2 regions of the Microbacterium sp. HJ5 genome follow, and region 1 is predicted to be linked to the other one. Evidence: predicted binding sites of a transcription regulator. Region 1 holds the regulator's gene; the other holds the start of a gene.
The links. Region 1 encodes HspR, which represses chaperone genes until heat shock. Its sites were predicted from a motif close to AAGTTGAGTCNNNNNGACTCAACTT; they were not measured.

Region 1 (7,770 bases):
GTCCGAGAACGCCGGCTGAAGGAGACCGACATGATGCGCAGAGTGGGCCGTCCCGGCCTCATCGGAATGGCGGCACGCACAGCCGTCGTCGCGGGCACCGCGACGGCAGTCTCGGGGGGCGTCGCCCGACACCAGCAGAACAAGGCCAACCAGCAGTACGAGGCACAGGCGTACGAGGCCCAGCAGCAGCAGGCGGCCATGGACGCCGCCGCCGCCCAGGCCGTCGCCAACGCCCAGGCAGCGGCCCCGGCCGCGGCCCCCGCACCCGCGGGCGGTGGCTCCGACATGATGGCGCAGCTCACCCAGCTGTCGAACCTGCACGCGCAGGGCATCCTGTCGGACGAGGAGTTCGCGGCCGCGAAGGCCAAGCTCCTGTCCTGATCGCCGACGCACGAAGGCCGCATCCGCGAGGGTGCGGCCTTCGTCGTCGCGGACGCCCTCCGACCCCGACGGCCGTCAGCTTCCGGTCTGATCGCCTTCGCCGCTGCGAGGGCCGAGGGCGTCCATCTTCTCGAGGAGCTGGCGCATCTGACCACGCGTCGCAGGCTCGGCGTCGTCGTGGTTGCGGGTCGCCCGTTCGAGGATCCACGAGGCGAGGGTGGCCGTGATGATGCCCGCGAGCGCCACCCCGCTGAACATCACGCCGATGCCGACGAGGCGCCCGGGTATCGTCACCGGGAAGTAGTCCCCATACCCCGTCGTCGTGATCGTCACGCACGACCACCACACGGCCTCGCCGAAGGTGGTGATGTTCGCCTCCGTCGACAGGCGCTCCGCCTCGAGCACGGCGAGCGAGGCGATGTAGATGAGCAGGACCCCGGCACCGGCGCCGTAGACCATGATCTGGGTGCGCAGCCGCATGCCCGCGGACGGGCGCATCCCCGGCACACGGGTGAGGGCCTGCAGCAGGAGCACGAGGCGGAACACGGGGATGAGCGCGATCGCGAGCGTGCCGAGGTGCGTGCGGAACCACCGCGCCCGGTTCTTCGCGAGGAAGAGCCGCACGAGGTAGTCGATGATGAACAGCGCCCACGTGCCGAGGATGATCATCGTCATGACGACGTGGGCCGCGCCCTCGAGGCCGCCGATCACGCGCCACGAGTACGCCACCAGGTAGGCGAGGGACGCCAGCATGAGCGGCACCTGCGTCCGGCGATGCCACGTCTTCTCGTCCACAGCCGAATCATCCCGCACGTCGGCGGCGAGTCCGGCGAGGGCACGCGGATCAGGCGGCGCGGGAGTCCTGCTCTAGGGCTGCGGCGTTGCGGATGAACAGCACGATCCACGTGAAGACGAGGATGCCCGCGACGAGCTCCACCGCCGTCAGGGTGTAGTAGCCGATCGCGAAGAACACGGCGAGCACGAGCGTCACGGCGAGGAACAGCCATCCGAGGAGGACGAAGGGACGCGGCATCCCGGTGATCCATCTCGGCAGGCCGATGACGAGCACGCCGTACGCGACGACCATGCCCGAGGCGACGCCGGTGTGGATGCCGAAGAAGAGGTTGACGGGGAACAGGCCCACGAGCGCCAGGAAGACGCCGACGACGATGAGGCACACCCGCACGCGCCCGACGCCGACGGGGTTGTCGGTCGGGATCCCCCGGGTGGCGTAGCGGGCGAGCGTGGTCACCAGGAACCCGGCCACGATCAGCGTGAGGTTGAAGGCGAGGGCGGACACGTTCGTCGTCATGCCGAGGGCGCTCAGGTTGTCCTTCCACCACGTCGGGTCGCTCGCGGTGAGCATGCTCGCCAGCACGCCGAGCACGAGGAAGACCGCGAGCACCGAGGCGAGCAGCTGCAGATCCATGTGCGTGGCCGAGAAGAAGGCGAGGTACGCGCTCATCGCCGCCGTGGCGCCGGCGAGGATGAGCACCGGCAGCGCGAACACCTCTGCGCCGATGAACGCCTGCTCGAGGATCACCGCGAGAAGGGTCCAGCCGAGGAGCGCGATCACGGCGTGCGCGATCGCGAGCGCGATGATGTCGAAGTAGTCGAGCGCGCCGAGGCGCCCGTGCGGCCCCCTCTCGTGCAGCAGCCAGCGCCCCGCGAGCACGGCGAGGAAAGCAGCGACCGCCGACGCGATCGCGGCGAACTGGCCGACCGAGTCCGGTCCGGCGATCGGCGCGGCCTCGAGACGGAAGGCGAACGCCGCGACGACCGCGGCGACGACGAACGCGATGGCGCCGATGCCGAGCGCGAGCGACTCGAGCGACCGTTCGCTCGAGGTGTCGACGAGACGGGATGCCGCGCGGCCGCGGCGGGTCTCGGGTTCGGCGAGGGGGGTCTGGGCCATGGCGCTACCTCCGTGTGTGGTTCGGCGAGGGATCGGGGTCGCGTGGCGGGACGGCGGTGCGGTCGCCGGACAGCCAGCGCAGCCAGTGCCCGCCGGGATCGCCCTCGAGCACCAGCGTCCGCACGAACAGCGTCAGCGGAATCGACAGGATCGCCCCGAGCGGACCGATGATGAACGTCCAGAAGATGACCGAGAAGAAGCTCAGCGTGAGGCTCAAGTCGACGGCGTCGCTGACGAACTTCGGCTGCACGAGCACCTGCAGCACGACGTTGACGACGCAGTAGATCGCGATGACCGCGAGCAGGAGCGGCCAGCCGCCCACCACGAAGGCCAGCACAGCCGGGGGCACCAGTCCGAGCACGAAGCCGATGTTGGGGATGAAGTTCGTGACGAAGGCGAGGATCGCCCACACCAGCGGAGCGGGAACACCGAGCCACAGCAGCGCGAAACCGTCGATGATCGCGACGATCGCACCGAAGCTCGCGTTGACGACGTAGTAGCGCCGCACCCCCGAGTTGAGGTGGCGGATGCGCGCGAGCACGGGCGCCTTCGCAGCCCCGAAGACGCGGCGGGCGTCGCGGTAGCGCGCCGCGTCGGCGGCCATGAAGATGATGTACGCGAAGACGAAGAAGAGGGCCGTCGCGATGCCCAGGACGGTGCCGCCGAGGCTCGAGGCGAGCCCCACGAGCGTCTCGGGATCGAGGACGGAGGCCGCAGCATCCGCCGCCTGGTCGTCGAGGCCCGCGGACTGGAGCCACGAGAGCACGCTCTGCACGCTCGCCTGCAGCTGGTCGGCGAACTCGCCCACCAGCGCCGCGAACTGCCTCCCGGCGAGCCATAGCAGCGCCCCCATGACGACCAGCACGAGGTAGGCGACGACGATGACCGCCGTCGTCCCCGTCCAGCGCGGCCAGCCGCGCCGCTCGAGCGGCCGCCGGACCGGCTCGCAGATCACCACGAGCACGATCGCCAGGGCGAGCGGGCCGACGATCTCGCGCGCGAAGTAGACCCCGGCGAGGACCACCGCGGCGGCGGCCAGGCCGATCAGCGTGCGGAGGCTCGGCGACAGCGCCGGGGGCGGGGGCGGGGCTGCGGCGCGGGTCACGCGGCCAGGGTATCCAGCGGGCGGTCGGCCGCGCCGGATTTCATCCTCGAACTCACCCCCGCGCGCCGCCGCGCGATGCCACACTGTCCACATGTCAGCGACAGATGCGCGACCGCTGGCGGAGACCTGGTCGGCTCCGCCCACCCTTCAGGACCACCTCGCGGAGGGCCGCGCAGCGCGCGAGTCGGCTCCGCGCGAGTCCCTCGCCGTCCTCCCCGACGGTGAGCGCGACCCGATGGGCATCCTCGACCGGCAGGATTCGACGCGCGTGCCCGAGCTCGTGCCGATCCGCACGCAGCGGATGGCCGAGAGCGCGTTCGCGTTCTACCGGGGCACGGCCGCGCTCATGGCCGCCGACCTCGCGCGCTCGCCGAGCAGCGGCCTGACGGTCGGGTCGTGCGGCGACGCGCACGTGTCGAACTTCGGCCTGTTCGCCTCACCGCAGCGCACGCTCGTGTTCGACCTCAACGACTTCGACGAGTCGGCGTGGGCGCCGTGGGAGTGGGACGTCAAACGTCTCGTGACCAGCATCGTCATCGCCGGTCAGTCGACCTCGCGCGACGAGGGGGTGGTGAGGGATGCCGCGCTCGGCGCGGTCCGCACGTACGCGCGGGCCCTGGGCAGCGGCGCCAAGCGCAGTCCTCTCAAGCGCTACTACGACCACTTCGACGCCGACGCCGGCTCGGACTCCGTCGACCCCGAGTCGCAGGAGGCGCTGCGCAAGGCCGTGAAGGACGCCGAGAAGCGCACCGCTGTGCGGGCTGTGCGCAAGCTGACGCACGTCGACGAGAACGGTCGCCTCGTGTTCATCGAGCAGCCGCCCACGATGACGCACGTCGACCCGCGCATCGAGCTGCGCATCAACGAGTTCGTGGGCGAGTACCAGCAGTCGGCCAACATCGACATCCGCGTCCTGCTGCAGAAGTACCACGTGACCGACATCGCACGGCGCGTCGTGGGCGTCGGCAGCGTCGGCACCCGCTGCTACCTCGTGTCGATGGCCGACGGCGACGGGAACGCGCTGATCCTGCAGGCCAAGGAGGCCGCCCAGAGCGTGCTGATCGAGTACGGTCAGGTCCAACAGCCCGAGGCGGTGGGCCGGTTCATCGAGCGCAGCGGTGAGGGCGGCCGCGTCGTCGCGATGCAGCGCATCCTGCAGGCCGTGTCCGATCCGTTCCTCGGGCACCTCACGGGTCCGTCCGTCGACGGCCCGGTGCGTTCGTTCTACGTGCGGCAGTTCCACGACAAGAAGGGCGGGTTCGACGTCGACACGCTCGAGGACTCCGCCTTCGGCTGGTACGCGGATGCCTGTGCCACGACCCTCGCACGCGCCCACGGGCAGTCGCCGAACGCCTCGGTGGTCGCCGGCTACGTCGGCGGCGGGCGGGTCGCCGGCGAGGCGATCCTGGAGTGGTCGTACGCCTATGCCGACCTCTCCCGCGCGGACTGGGAGCTGTTCCGCACGCATCGCGGGGTCGACGCGTCCTGACCTGGGGACCGCGCGCGCCCGGGCTGTGAGTCCGGGGAGTGGGATGCCGCGGCTCAGCCGTTGCCGGGACGGCTGGGCGGGGCATCCGGCCCCTCGTCGCCGCGCTCGAGCTGATGACGCGGACGCCACACCACGAGCTCGGTCGCCCGGCGCACCCGCGTGCCCGAGCGGAGGGTCACGACGGAGCCCGTCGCGCCGGCGGCGAAGACGCGGGCGCCCGGCCGGCGCTCCAGCTCGGTGCGCACGCGCTCCTCGAGGTCGCGCACCCGGCCGTGCAGCTCGCGCACGCGGTCTTCGAGCTCGAGGATGCGCGCGATCGCGGGGAGGCCGATGCCGTCGGACGACATGCGCGCCACCTCGCGGAGCTGGGCGACGTGGCGCAGCGAGTAGCGGCGGGAGCCGCCCGGGGTGCGGGCGGGCACGACCAGACCGAGCCGGTCGTACTGACGGAGGGTCTGGGGATGCATGCCCGACAGCTCGGCGGCCACGGCGATCGCGAAGATCGGCGCGTCGTCGTCGATGTCGTGCTGCTCGCCCATCCGGATCACCCTCCTCGCGCCCTATCCTCTCAGCCGCGCGCCTTCGCCATGAGGTCGGAGCGCGGGTTCTCCTTCGGCTCGAGCTCGTGATAGCGCTCGAGGGCCTCGCGCGCCGCGTCGTCGAGGTGCGACGGCACGGCGACCTGCACCTCGGCGAGGAGGTCGCCGACGCCCTTCGCGGTCTCCACCCCCCGGCCCTTGACCCGCAGCACGCGGCCGGACGGTGTGCCGGGGGCGACGCGGAGCTTGACCGGGTCGCCGCCGAGCGTCGGCACCTCGATGGTCGCTCCCAGCGCCGCCTCGGTGAACGTCACCGGGATCGTCACCCGCAGGTTCAGGCCGTCGCGCGTGAAGACCGGGTGGGGACGCACCGCGACCTGCACGACGATGTCGCCGGCCTCGCCGCCGTCGGGCGACGGACGGCCGCGGCCGCGCAGCCGGATCTTCTGCCCGTCGGAGACGCCCGCGGGGATCTTCACCTTGAACGGCTTCCCGTCCTCGCCCTGGAGCGTGATGGTCTCGCCCTTGGTCGCAGTGAGGAAGTCGATGGTCGTCCGCGCGGTGACATCGGCACCCCGCGTCGGACCGCCGTAGCCGCGGTAGCCGCCGGTCGACTGGCCGAACCGGCCGGTGCCGAAGCCGCCGCCCTGCTGTTGGTTGAACATCGAGAAGATGTCGTCGAAGTCCTCAGCCTGGTAGCGGCTGCCGCCGCGACTCTGGTTGAACATGCTGAAGACGTCTTCGAACCCGCCGTTGCCGCCCTGACCGCCCGCCGTGAAGCGGGCGCCGGAGCCCATCGCCCGGATCTGGTCGTACTCCTTGCGCTGCTCGGCGTCGGAGAGCACCGAATACGCCTCGCTGACCTCTTTGAACTTCGCCTCGGCCTTCGCGTCGCCCTGATTGGAATCGGGGTGGTACTTGCGGGCGAGCTTGCGATACGTCTTCTTGAGATCGGCGTCGCTGACGTCCTTCGACACGCCGAGGGTCGCGTAGAAGTCCTTGTCGAACCAGTCCTGACTGGCCATGGATTCCCCTACTCGGCCGGCACCGCGACGACGACCTTCGCCGGGCGGAGCTCGACGGAGCCGAGGCGGTAGCCCACCTCGACGACCTCGAGGATCGTCGGCGCCTCGACGCCCGCGGTCGGAGCCTGGAAGATCGCCTCGTGGTGCTGGGGGTCGAACAGCTCGCCCGCAGCGCCGTAGGTCGTGAGGCCGATGCGCTCGGCGACGCCGCGCAGCTTGTCGGCGATCGCGGCGAACGGCGTGCCCTCTTCGAGATCGCCGTGCTTGTCGGCGCGGTCGAGGTCGTCGAGTACGGGCAGGAGGCCCTTGGCGACCGCGCCCTGAGCGCGCTCGACCTCGATCTCGCGCTGCTCCTCGGTGCGGCGGCGGTAGTTCGCGTACTCGGCCTGCAGACGCTTCAGGTCGTTGAGCAGCTGCGACTCGAGGTCGGCGATCACCGCGTCCTCGGCCGCGGCATCCGCGTTCTGCTTCGCACCGAGGATGTCGTCGATGGTCAGCTCGTCGTCCTGGCCCTCCTGCGGGTCGGACCCGGAAGCCTGCGCTTCCGGGTCCTCGCCGCCGGGGACCTCGGCGCCCTGGGGCTCTTCGAAGTCCTTGTCGGTCATGGTTACTTCTTCTCGTCCTCGTCGTCGATGACCTCGGCGTCGACGACGTCCTCGTCGGCGCCGGCCTGGCCGGCGTCGCCCTCGGCGGGCTGCTCGCCCGACGCGTCGGGAGCCGACTGCGCCGACTGGTTCGAGGCGTAGATGGCCTCGCCGAGCTTGCCCTGGCTCTGGTTGAGCTTGTCGAAAGCCGTCTTCACCGCGTCGTCGTCGTCGCCGGCGAGCGCCGTCTTGAGAGCGTCGACATCGGCCTGGACCTCGGTCTTGACGTCTTCGGGCAGCTTGTCGTCATTCTCCTTGATGAGCTTCTCGATCGAGTAGGAGAGCGTCTCGGCCTGGTTGCGGACCTCGGCCGACTCGCGGCGCTTCTTGTCGTCGGCGGCGTGCTCCTCGGCCTCGCGCACCATGCGCTCGATGTCCTCCTTCGGCAGCGACGAGCCGCCGGTGATGGTCATCGACTGCTCCTTGCCGGTGCCCTTGTCCTTCGCGGACACGTGCACGATGCCGTTGGCGTCGAGATCGAAGGTGACCTCGATCTGCGGGATGCCGCGCGGAGCGGGCGCGATGCCGGTGAGCTCGAAGGTGCCGAGCGGCTTGTTGTCGCGCGTGAACTCGCGCTCACCCTGGAACACCTGGATCGCGACGGACGGCTGGTTGTCGTCGGCGGTCGTGAAGGTCTCCGAGCGCTTGGTCGGGATGGCCGTGTTGCGCTCG
Region 2 (7,770 bases), on a different contig from region 1:
CCGTCGCCGTCCGCCCTCGACGGATCGATCAGCACGGCGCGCAGCTTCGCGCCGCCGAAGAACTTGCGCTCGCCCTCGACGATGCGGATGCTGCCGACGACGGCCTGCTCGAGCACTTCCGCCGGAATCGCCTTCGTCATGTGGCCGAGCATCACCGCGCTCTCGAGCGCGTCCACCGCGCGCGGCGGCGTGTACTCCGCGATGATCACGGGGCGCCCGGGCTCGTCCCGCAGATGCCGCGAGCGCATGACGCCGGCGAACACGATCGCGCCAACCATGCCCAGTCCGGCGATCGCCTGCAGCCATCCCCACGGCGACGCGAGGTAGGACGGGTCGAACTGCGTGAACGTCCCCTCATCGAACGCGACCGCGATCGTCATCGTCTGGAACGGCTCGACCGGCGAAGCGGATGCCTCGACCCCGTCGCCGTCCGACGAGATGGGGCACGTCTGCGTCGATCCCTCGTAGCCGACGTAGCAGGCCTGCGACCCGGTGAGGGCATCGGCGAGGTCGGACGGCAGCGTCACCCGCGCGGTCACGCGGCCGAAGGGCTGCTGCCATTCGGTGCCGTTGACATTCCAGTAGAACTCGTCGACCCCCGTGTCGTCGAAGAAGCGCGTGACGTTGTCGAGCGTGTACGTGAAGACGTACGTCTGCCGCCCGTGCACGTAGTCGCCCGCGCGCGAGGTCATCACGTAGTAGCCGTCCTCCGACTCGACCTCGCTCTCGCGCGGACGGCCGTCGCCGTCGGTGAGCGATACGAGTTCCGGATGCAGCGGAGCGCCGAGATACGAGTCGGGCAGTCGCCGCTGCATGCCCCGGTTCTGATCGAACTCGGGGAAGACCGCCACGAAGGTCTCGACGACCGTCACCGTGCTCGAACCGTCCTCGGCGCGGTCGAGTCGGTACTCGACGTCGAGGCTCTCGAACACGAAGTCGTTCACGTCGGCGCGCGCGGGCAGCACGCCCGCCAGCATCATCCCCGCGCCGAGCGCGAGCGCGATCAGTCCGGCGACGAGCGCACGCCGCCGACGGCGTGCGTCCCGCACGATGGACGCGACTGTCCCCATGCGCCCAGCCTAGGGGTGCCCTTTGGTCGTAATCTGGTGCACATGACGGATCGCCGCCTCGCCATCGACGCGTGGGAGAGTCTCTTCCGCGCACAGCACGAGGTCTTCGGCGACATCAACGAGGACTTCCACGAAGACACCCTCAATCAGGCCGAGTACGACGTGCTGCTCACCGTCACCCGGGGCGAGAACATGACGGCCCGGTTGCGCGACGTCACCGCCAACATGCTCATCAGTCAGCCGAGCGTCTCGCGCCTCGTCGACCGCATGGCGGCGCGGGGCCTGATCGAGAAGTGCGCCGATCCCGACGACGGTCGCGGCGCGCTGGTGCGGGCGACGGATGCCGGTGCCTCGGCGTTCCGCCGGCTCGCGAGCGCCCACGGCCGGGCGATCGCCGACCGGATGTCGCTGCTGAGCGACGACGAGCTCGCGCAGCTGCGCGACCTGACGGCCAAGCTCCGCAAGAAGCAGCCCGGCTGCTGACCCCACGCCGGGAAGTCACGAATGACCGTTCGGTCACACGTGCGACGGTGATCTGCGACCCCTCGGCGCCGGGCCGCTAGGGGGTGCGGCGCCGGAGCGTCAGCGACGCCAGCACGAGAGCGCCGACGAGGAATCCGGCGACGACCAGCAGCGGTCCGTAGACGTCCCACCCCTCGTCGCCCGCCGTGACGGCGTTGATCGCGTCGATCGCGTAGCTGAGCGGCAGGAAGTCCGAGATCACGTAGAGGGCCTCGGGCATGTCCTCGCGGGGCATGAACAGGCCGCCGACCAGGATCTGCGGGAAGACGATGAGCGGCATGAACTGCACCGCCTGGAACTCGGTTCGCGCGAACGCGCTCGCCAGCAGCCCCAGTGCCATGCCGAGCACCGCGTCGGTCACCGCGACCAGGCCGAGCTGCCACACCGGCCCTTCGGTCTCGAGTCCGCACACCCACACCGCGAACGACACGGTCACGACCGCCTGCAGCATGGCCATGAGACCGAAGGCCAGCGCGTAGCCGACGATGAAGTCGGCTTTGCCGAGCGGAGTGGTCATGAGCCGCTCGAGCGTGCCGGAGCGACGCTCGCGGAGCGTCGTGATCGACGTGATCAGGAACATGATGATGAACGGGAAGAGCGCGAGGATCGGCGGTCCGTACATGTCGAACACGCCGTCCTGGTCGCTGAACAGCCACGCGAACAGGCCGACCAGCAGGCTCGGCGCCACGAGCATCAGCGCGATGGAGCGAGGATCGTGCGTCAGCTGGCGCAGGATCCTCGCGGCGGTGGCCAGGGTGCGGATGCCGTTCATTCACCGGCCTCCTCGCGCACCTCGCGCCGCGTGGCGGGATGGTGCCCGGCGCGGGACGCGTCGCGCTCGATGAGCGTGAGGAACGCGGCATCCGGATCGGTCTGCCCCGTCTCGGCGAGAAGCCCCTGCGGTGTCGTGTCGGCGATGATGCGGCCGCCGCGCATGAGGATGAGCCGGTCGCACCGCAGCGCCTCGTCCATGACATGGCTGCTCACGATGATCGTGGCTCCGGCGTCGGACAGGCCGCGGAACATGTCCCACAGCTCGGATCGCAGCACCGGGTCGAGCCCGACGGTGGGCTCGTCGAGCACGATCAGCTCCGGCGCGCCGAGCATCGCCACCGCGAGCGAGACCCGGCTCTCCTGGCCGCCGCTCAGCGAGTCGACGGTCTGGCGGGCCTGACCGCTCAGCCCCACCGTGTCGATCACGCGATCGACGTCGGACCGCGGGGCGCCGATGATGCGCGCGAAGTAGCGGAGGTTCTGCTCGATCGTGAGGTCGCCGTACACCGACGCCGCCTGGGTGTCGTAGGCGACGCGTCGCCGCTGGACGGCGGTCCCGGCAGGCGAGCCGAGCACGGTCACGGTGCCACCGGCGACCTTCTGCACGCCGACGATCGAGCGCATCAGCGTCGTCTTGCCGCACCCTGACGGCCCCATGAGGCCGGTGATCTGGCCGCGCGGGATGTCGAAGTCGAGGCTCGAGAACACCTCGGTGGTGCCCCTGCGCACGTGCAGGCCGCGGACCTCGACCGCATTCCCCGGCTGTTTATTCATCACGCGATGAATTATTCGCCCGCCAGCCCGCGGGGTCAAGACCTACGCGCGGGGATTGGTCGCCTTGCCGTCGAGCCACAGCATGTCGGACGGATCGGAGTGCGCGGTGCCGGTGCCCACGTGCTTCGCGCTGATCTGCGGGCCCTTGGTGATGACGTGCACGAGCGCCATCGCATGACCGCGCCCTAGGCCGTAGTCCTCGCCGAGCCAGGCGACGATCTCGCCCGCTTTGCTACCCGGACCGAACCCCTTCTGGGAGGCGAGGTCGACGAACTGTCGCGGAGTCAGCCCCGTCTTGTCCTCGATGTTGTCGAGATATGCCTGGAAGGTCATGGGGTCCTCTCGCTGGTGATCAGTCATACAGATAGCGCTGCAGCGTCGGTCCGACCCGCCCGACGATGTCGTCGACGGATGCCTCGGACAGCGCCGGCAGCCGCAGAACGTACCGCGCGATCAGTATGCCCGCCACCTGCGACGCTGCGAGCGCGGCCCGCAGCTCGGCGTCGGGCACCTCGAGGGAGCGCGCGATGCGCGCGAGGAGCTCACGAGAGAGGAAGCCGGCGAGGAGCGGCGTGGTGAGCTTGTTGCCGATCGCGTGGCGCAGCAGCACGACGCCGCGCCGGCGCACGTCGGGCTGCTCCCACGCGTCGAGGACGTACCGGACGATCCGTTCGCCGACCTCATCCCGCGGGCCGGCGAGGATCTCGGGGATCGCGAGGTCGGGTCGCATCGGCGCACCGACGGTCTCACCGAAGAGGTCGGCCTTCGTGCCGAAGTGGTGGTGGACCAGGGCGGAGTCCACGCCGGCGCGCGCGGCGATCCCGCGGATCGTCGCACCGTCGTAGCCCGCCTCGCCGAACTCGTCGATGGCCGCCGCCAGGATCCGCTCGCGCGCGTCGGACTCGCCCGCGCGCGGCCGGCCGCGGCGCCGCTTCGGCGCGGGCACGACGTACTCCACCACGCGCACAGCCTACGACTGCGGGCACGGCGACGACATCGCCGCCCCGCTTCGCGACCCGTGGTGCCAGGATGAGGCATGCCCTTCGGGATGAGCCGCGACGTGATGCGGCCCGTCGACTCGCCGCGCACCGACCGCGTGACCTACGTCGAGCTGTTCTTCGACCTCGTCTTCGTCTTCGCGCTGACCCAGCTGTCGACGTACCTGTACGAGAACCAGACCGGTCTCGGCGTGCTCGAGGGCGTCATCATGGTCTGCGCGCTGTGGTGGGCGTGGGTCTCGACGACGTGGGTCACGAACTGGCTCGACCCGGTGACCCTTCCCGTGCGCGGCGCCGTGATCGCTCTGGCGTTCGTGGCGCTCGTCATGAGCGTCGCCATCGCCGAGGCGTTCGGCGAGCGGGCCTGGGCCTTCGCCGTCGCGTACGTCGTCCTGCAGGTGGGGCGCACCGGGTTCATCGTGTGGGCGACGGCACGGCATGACCGGCCCGTCGCCCGCGACTTCGCACTGGTGCTCGTCTGGACCGTCGCCGGCGGCGTGCTGTGGATCGTCGGCGCCCTGCTCCCCCTCCCGTGGCAGCTGCCCCTCTGGATCGCGGCGCTCGGCCTCGAGCTGCTCGGCACCGCTTTGGGGTTCCCGGTCCCCGGCCGCGGCCGCGTGCTCATCGGCGCGTGGGACCTGTCCGGCCCCCACATCGCCGAGCGCACCGCGCTCTTCGTGCTCATCGCCCTCGGCGAGGGCCTCCTGGTCTCCGGCTTCGCGTTCGTCGCGAAGGAGTCGTCCGCCGACACGATCATCGCCATGAGCGCGGCCTTCGTCGCGGCGGCGGCATGCTGGTGGATCTACTTCGACCACGGTGAGCGCATCGGCTCGGAGGCGATCGACGCGTCGGACGAGCCCGGCCGGCTCGCCCGCACCGCGTACACGTGGATCCACCTCGCGATCATCGGCGGCGTCGTGATGCTCAGCGTCGGCGACAAGGAGGCGCTGTCGCATCCGCACGAGCACGGACTCGCTCCGGCGCTCGGCGTGCTCGGCGGCCCGCTTCTCTTCCTCATCGGCACGACGCTGTTCCGCTGGGTCCTCGAGAAGCGGTGGGCGCGGAGCCAGGTGGCGGGCGCGATCGCACTGGCGGTGCTGATAGGCGTCGCCGCGACCCTCGTGCCGCTGGACGCACTGACGCTCTCCGTGCTCGCGTCGGCGCTCCTCGCTCTCGTCGCCGCGGGCGAGACGCTCGAGCGGGTGCGGCGCGGGCGCCGCAGCGGCGGCTGAAGCTGCTGGGCGTCGGAGCCCGAGGGTGAGCCGCTCGCGATCCGGCGGGTGAGACGAAGGGTCGGAACGAGAGACGCCCCGCATCACTGAGGATGCGGGGCGTCGGGCGTCTCAGCCGGTCGTCACTGCTCGATGGGCTGCGGTTCGTCGCGGGTCTCCTGCGCGGTGATCGTCTGCGCACCGGCATCCGACCGCACTTCGATCTTGCGGGGCTTGGCCTTCTCGCTCACCGGGATCGTGACGCTCAGCACGCCGTTGCTGTAGTCCGCCGTGATGCGCTCGGTGTCGATGCCCTGCCCGAGGTTGAGCTGGCGCAGGAAGCTCACCGCTTCGCGCTCGCGCGTGATCCACTTCACGCCCTCACCCGTGGTGAGCGAGCGCTCGGCGCGGATCGTCAGCAGCTGGCCGTCGACGTCGATGTCGACCGAGCCGGGGTCGATGCCCGGCATGTCGGCGGTCAGCACGTAGTGGTCGCCGTCGCGATAGAGGTCCATCGGCATGCGCCGTGGACCGCGGCGGGCATCCAGCAGGCTCGACGCGAAGCGGTCGAAGTCGCGGAACGGGTCGTAGGTTGCCATTGTGTGCTCCTTCTGTGCGATGTGTCGATTGATCAAGAGTTGAGTCGACTCGACTCAACTGTGATCAGATTAGCACTCTCATACCGAGAGTGCCAACGACTTCACCGACTCAGGGTCAGCACTCGATGACGTTGACGGCGAGACCGCCCTCGCTCGTCTCCTTGTACTTGTGCGACATGTCGATGCCCGTCTGACGCATGGTCTCGACGACGGCGTCGAGCGAAACGTAGTGCGAGCCGTCGCCGCGGAGCGCGAGGCGCGCGGCCGTCACCGCCGTCGACGCCGCGATCGCGTTGCGCTCGATGCATGGGATCTGCACGAGCCCGCCGACCGGGTCGCACGTGAGGCCGAGGTGGTGCTCCATCGCGATCTCCGCCGCGTTCTCGATCTGCCGGTTCGTCCCGCCCATCACGGCGGTGAGCCCGCCCGCCGCCATCGCGCACGCCGAGCCGACCTCGGCCTGACAGCCGCCCTCGGCGCCCGAGATCGAGGCGTTCGCCTTGAAGAGCGACCCCAGCGCGGTCGCGGTGAGCAGGAAGCGACGGATGCCGCGCCGCCGGTTCGCCTCGGCGACGGTGAGGTCGTCCCACGCGGCCGCCTCCTCCGGCGGGGTCGCATGCCCGTCGTAGCCGAGCAGGGCGCTGCCGACGAGCTCGCCGTACGGGGTGACGGCGTTGCCCGCGCCCAGCCCGGAGTCGGCGAGGAATCTCCACCAGTACATGGCCACGGCGGGGACGATGCCGGCCGCGCCGTTGGTCGGCGCCGTCACGACGCGCCCGCCCGACGCGTTCTCCTCGTTGACGGCGAGCGCGAACGCGCCCAGCCACTCGCCTGGGAGCTCGCGGCGACCGTCGGCCTCGGCGTCGACGAGCTGTTCGCGGATCGAGCCCGCGCGACGCTTCACCTTGAGGATGCCCGGCAGGACCCCGTCGGCGTGAAGACCCGCTTCGACGCAGCCGGACATGGCGTCCCAGATGGCGTCGAGGCCGGCGGCGATGTGCTCGTCGTCGCGCAGCGCCTCCTCGTTGATGCGCGCGAGCTCGGCGATCGTCAGGCCGTGCTCGTCGCACAGCGCCAGGAGCTCCTCTGCCGAGCGATAGTCGAGTGGAAAGCTCGCCGCCCGCACACGCGGAGGCTCGCCGTCGCGGCGGATGAAGCCGCCGCCCACCGAGTAGTACGTCTCGCGCAGGACGAGGCCGTCGTCGCCGGCGACCTCGACCGCCTGCGCGGTCGGCGCGGCGCCGAGCGCATAGGCGGCGCCGGTTTCGCGCACCGCGGCGGACGCGGCATCCTTCCCGATCTTCATCGCCCTCGACGCATGGGACGTCGACCATGCCTCGAGGGTCATGGCGTTCGGGTGCCCGGGAAGTCGCGTTCGCGGCTCGAAGATCACGTCGTCCTTGGCGAAGGCGATCGCGTGGCTGCCGGCGAGCGGCAGCACACGACCCTCGGGCCACGCGCTCCAGGCGGAGCGGACCGCGTCGGGGTCGACGGTCTCGGGCTCGAGGCCCATGAGGCCGGCGACGATCGCATCCGGGGTGCCGTGTCCGATGCCGGTCGCCCCGAGCGAACCGTAGAGGGTGCACGTCACGCGTGCGACGGAGCCGAGGAGACCCTGCTCGCGCAGACGGACGACGAAGTCGAGGGCGGCCCGCATGGGACCGACCGTGTGGGAGCTCGAGGGTCCTACACCGATGGAGAACAGCTCGAACGCCGAGACGTAGGCGCTCACCCCTCCAGGCTACGCCGTCGCGGCTGCAGACTGCGCACCGTGATCACATCGAGATGAGCAGGATGCCGGTCGCCGACGCCTGACCCGTGG

Region 2: a site for HspR is predicted at 5,985-6,009, ahead of OB08_RS00120 (Hsp20/alpha crystallin family protein). Genes of this name have one in related genera too.

What each region holds. Positions count from the first base shown of each region.
Region 1 is NZ_JSYE01000009.1:20,915-28,684, reverse strand. Features, by position in the region: gene OB08_RS03900 (DUF6325 family protein) at 1-19, shown strand, start outside; gene OB08_RS03895 (SHOCT domain-containing protein) at 31-381, shown strand; gene OB08_RS03890 (potassium channel family protein) at 457-1,176, opposite strand; gene OB08_RS03885 (DUF998 domain-containing protein) at 1,226-2,296, opposite strand; gene OB08_RS03880 (AI-2E family transporter) at 2,301-3,401, opposite strand; gene OB08_RS03875 (DUF2252 domain-containing protein) at 3,493-4,890, shown strand; gene OB08_RS03870 (heat shock protein transcriptional repressor HspR) at 4,944-5,429, opposite strand; gene OB08_RS03865 (DnaJ C-terminal domain-containing protein) at 5,459-6,454, opposite strand; gene OB08_RS03860 (nucleotide exchange factor GrpE) at 6,463-7,059, opposite strand; gene dnaK (molecular chaperone DnaK) at 7,062-7,770, opposite strand, start outside.
Region 2 is NZ_JSYE01000001.1:16,239-24,008, reverse strand. Features, by position in the region: gene OB08_RS00155 (DUF2207 domain-containing protein) at 1-1,070, opposite strand, end outside; gene OB08_RS00150 (MarR family winged helix-turn-helix transcriptional regulator) at 1,113-1,553, shown strand; gene OB08_RS00145 (ABC transporter permease) at 1,630-2,364, opposite strand; gene OB08_RS00140 (ABC transporter ATP-binding protein) at 2,361-3,140, opposite strand; gene OB08_RS00135 (DUF4287 domain-containing protein) at 3,183-3,473, opposite strand; gene OB08_RS00130 (TetR/AcrR family transcriptional regulator) at 3,493-4,101, opposite strand; gene OB08_RS00125 (low temperature requirement protein A) at 4,177-5,370, shown strand; gene OB08_RS00120 (Hsp20/alpha crystallin family protein) at 5,493-5,948, opposite strand; gene OB08_RS00115 (L-serine ammonia-lyase, iron-sulfur-dependent, subunit alpha) at 6,064-7,680, opposite strand.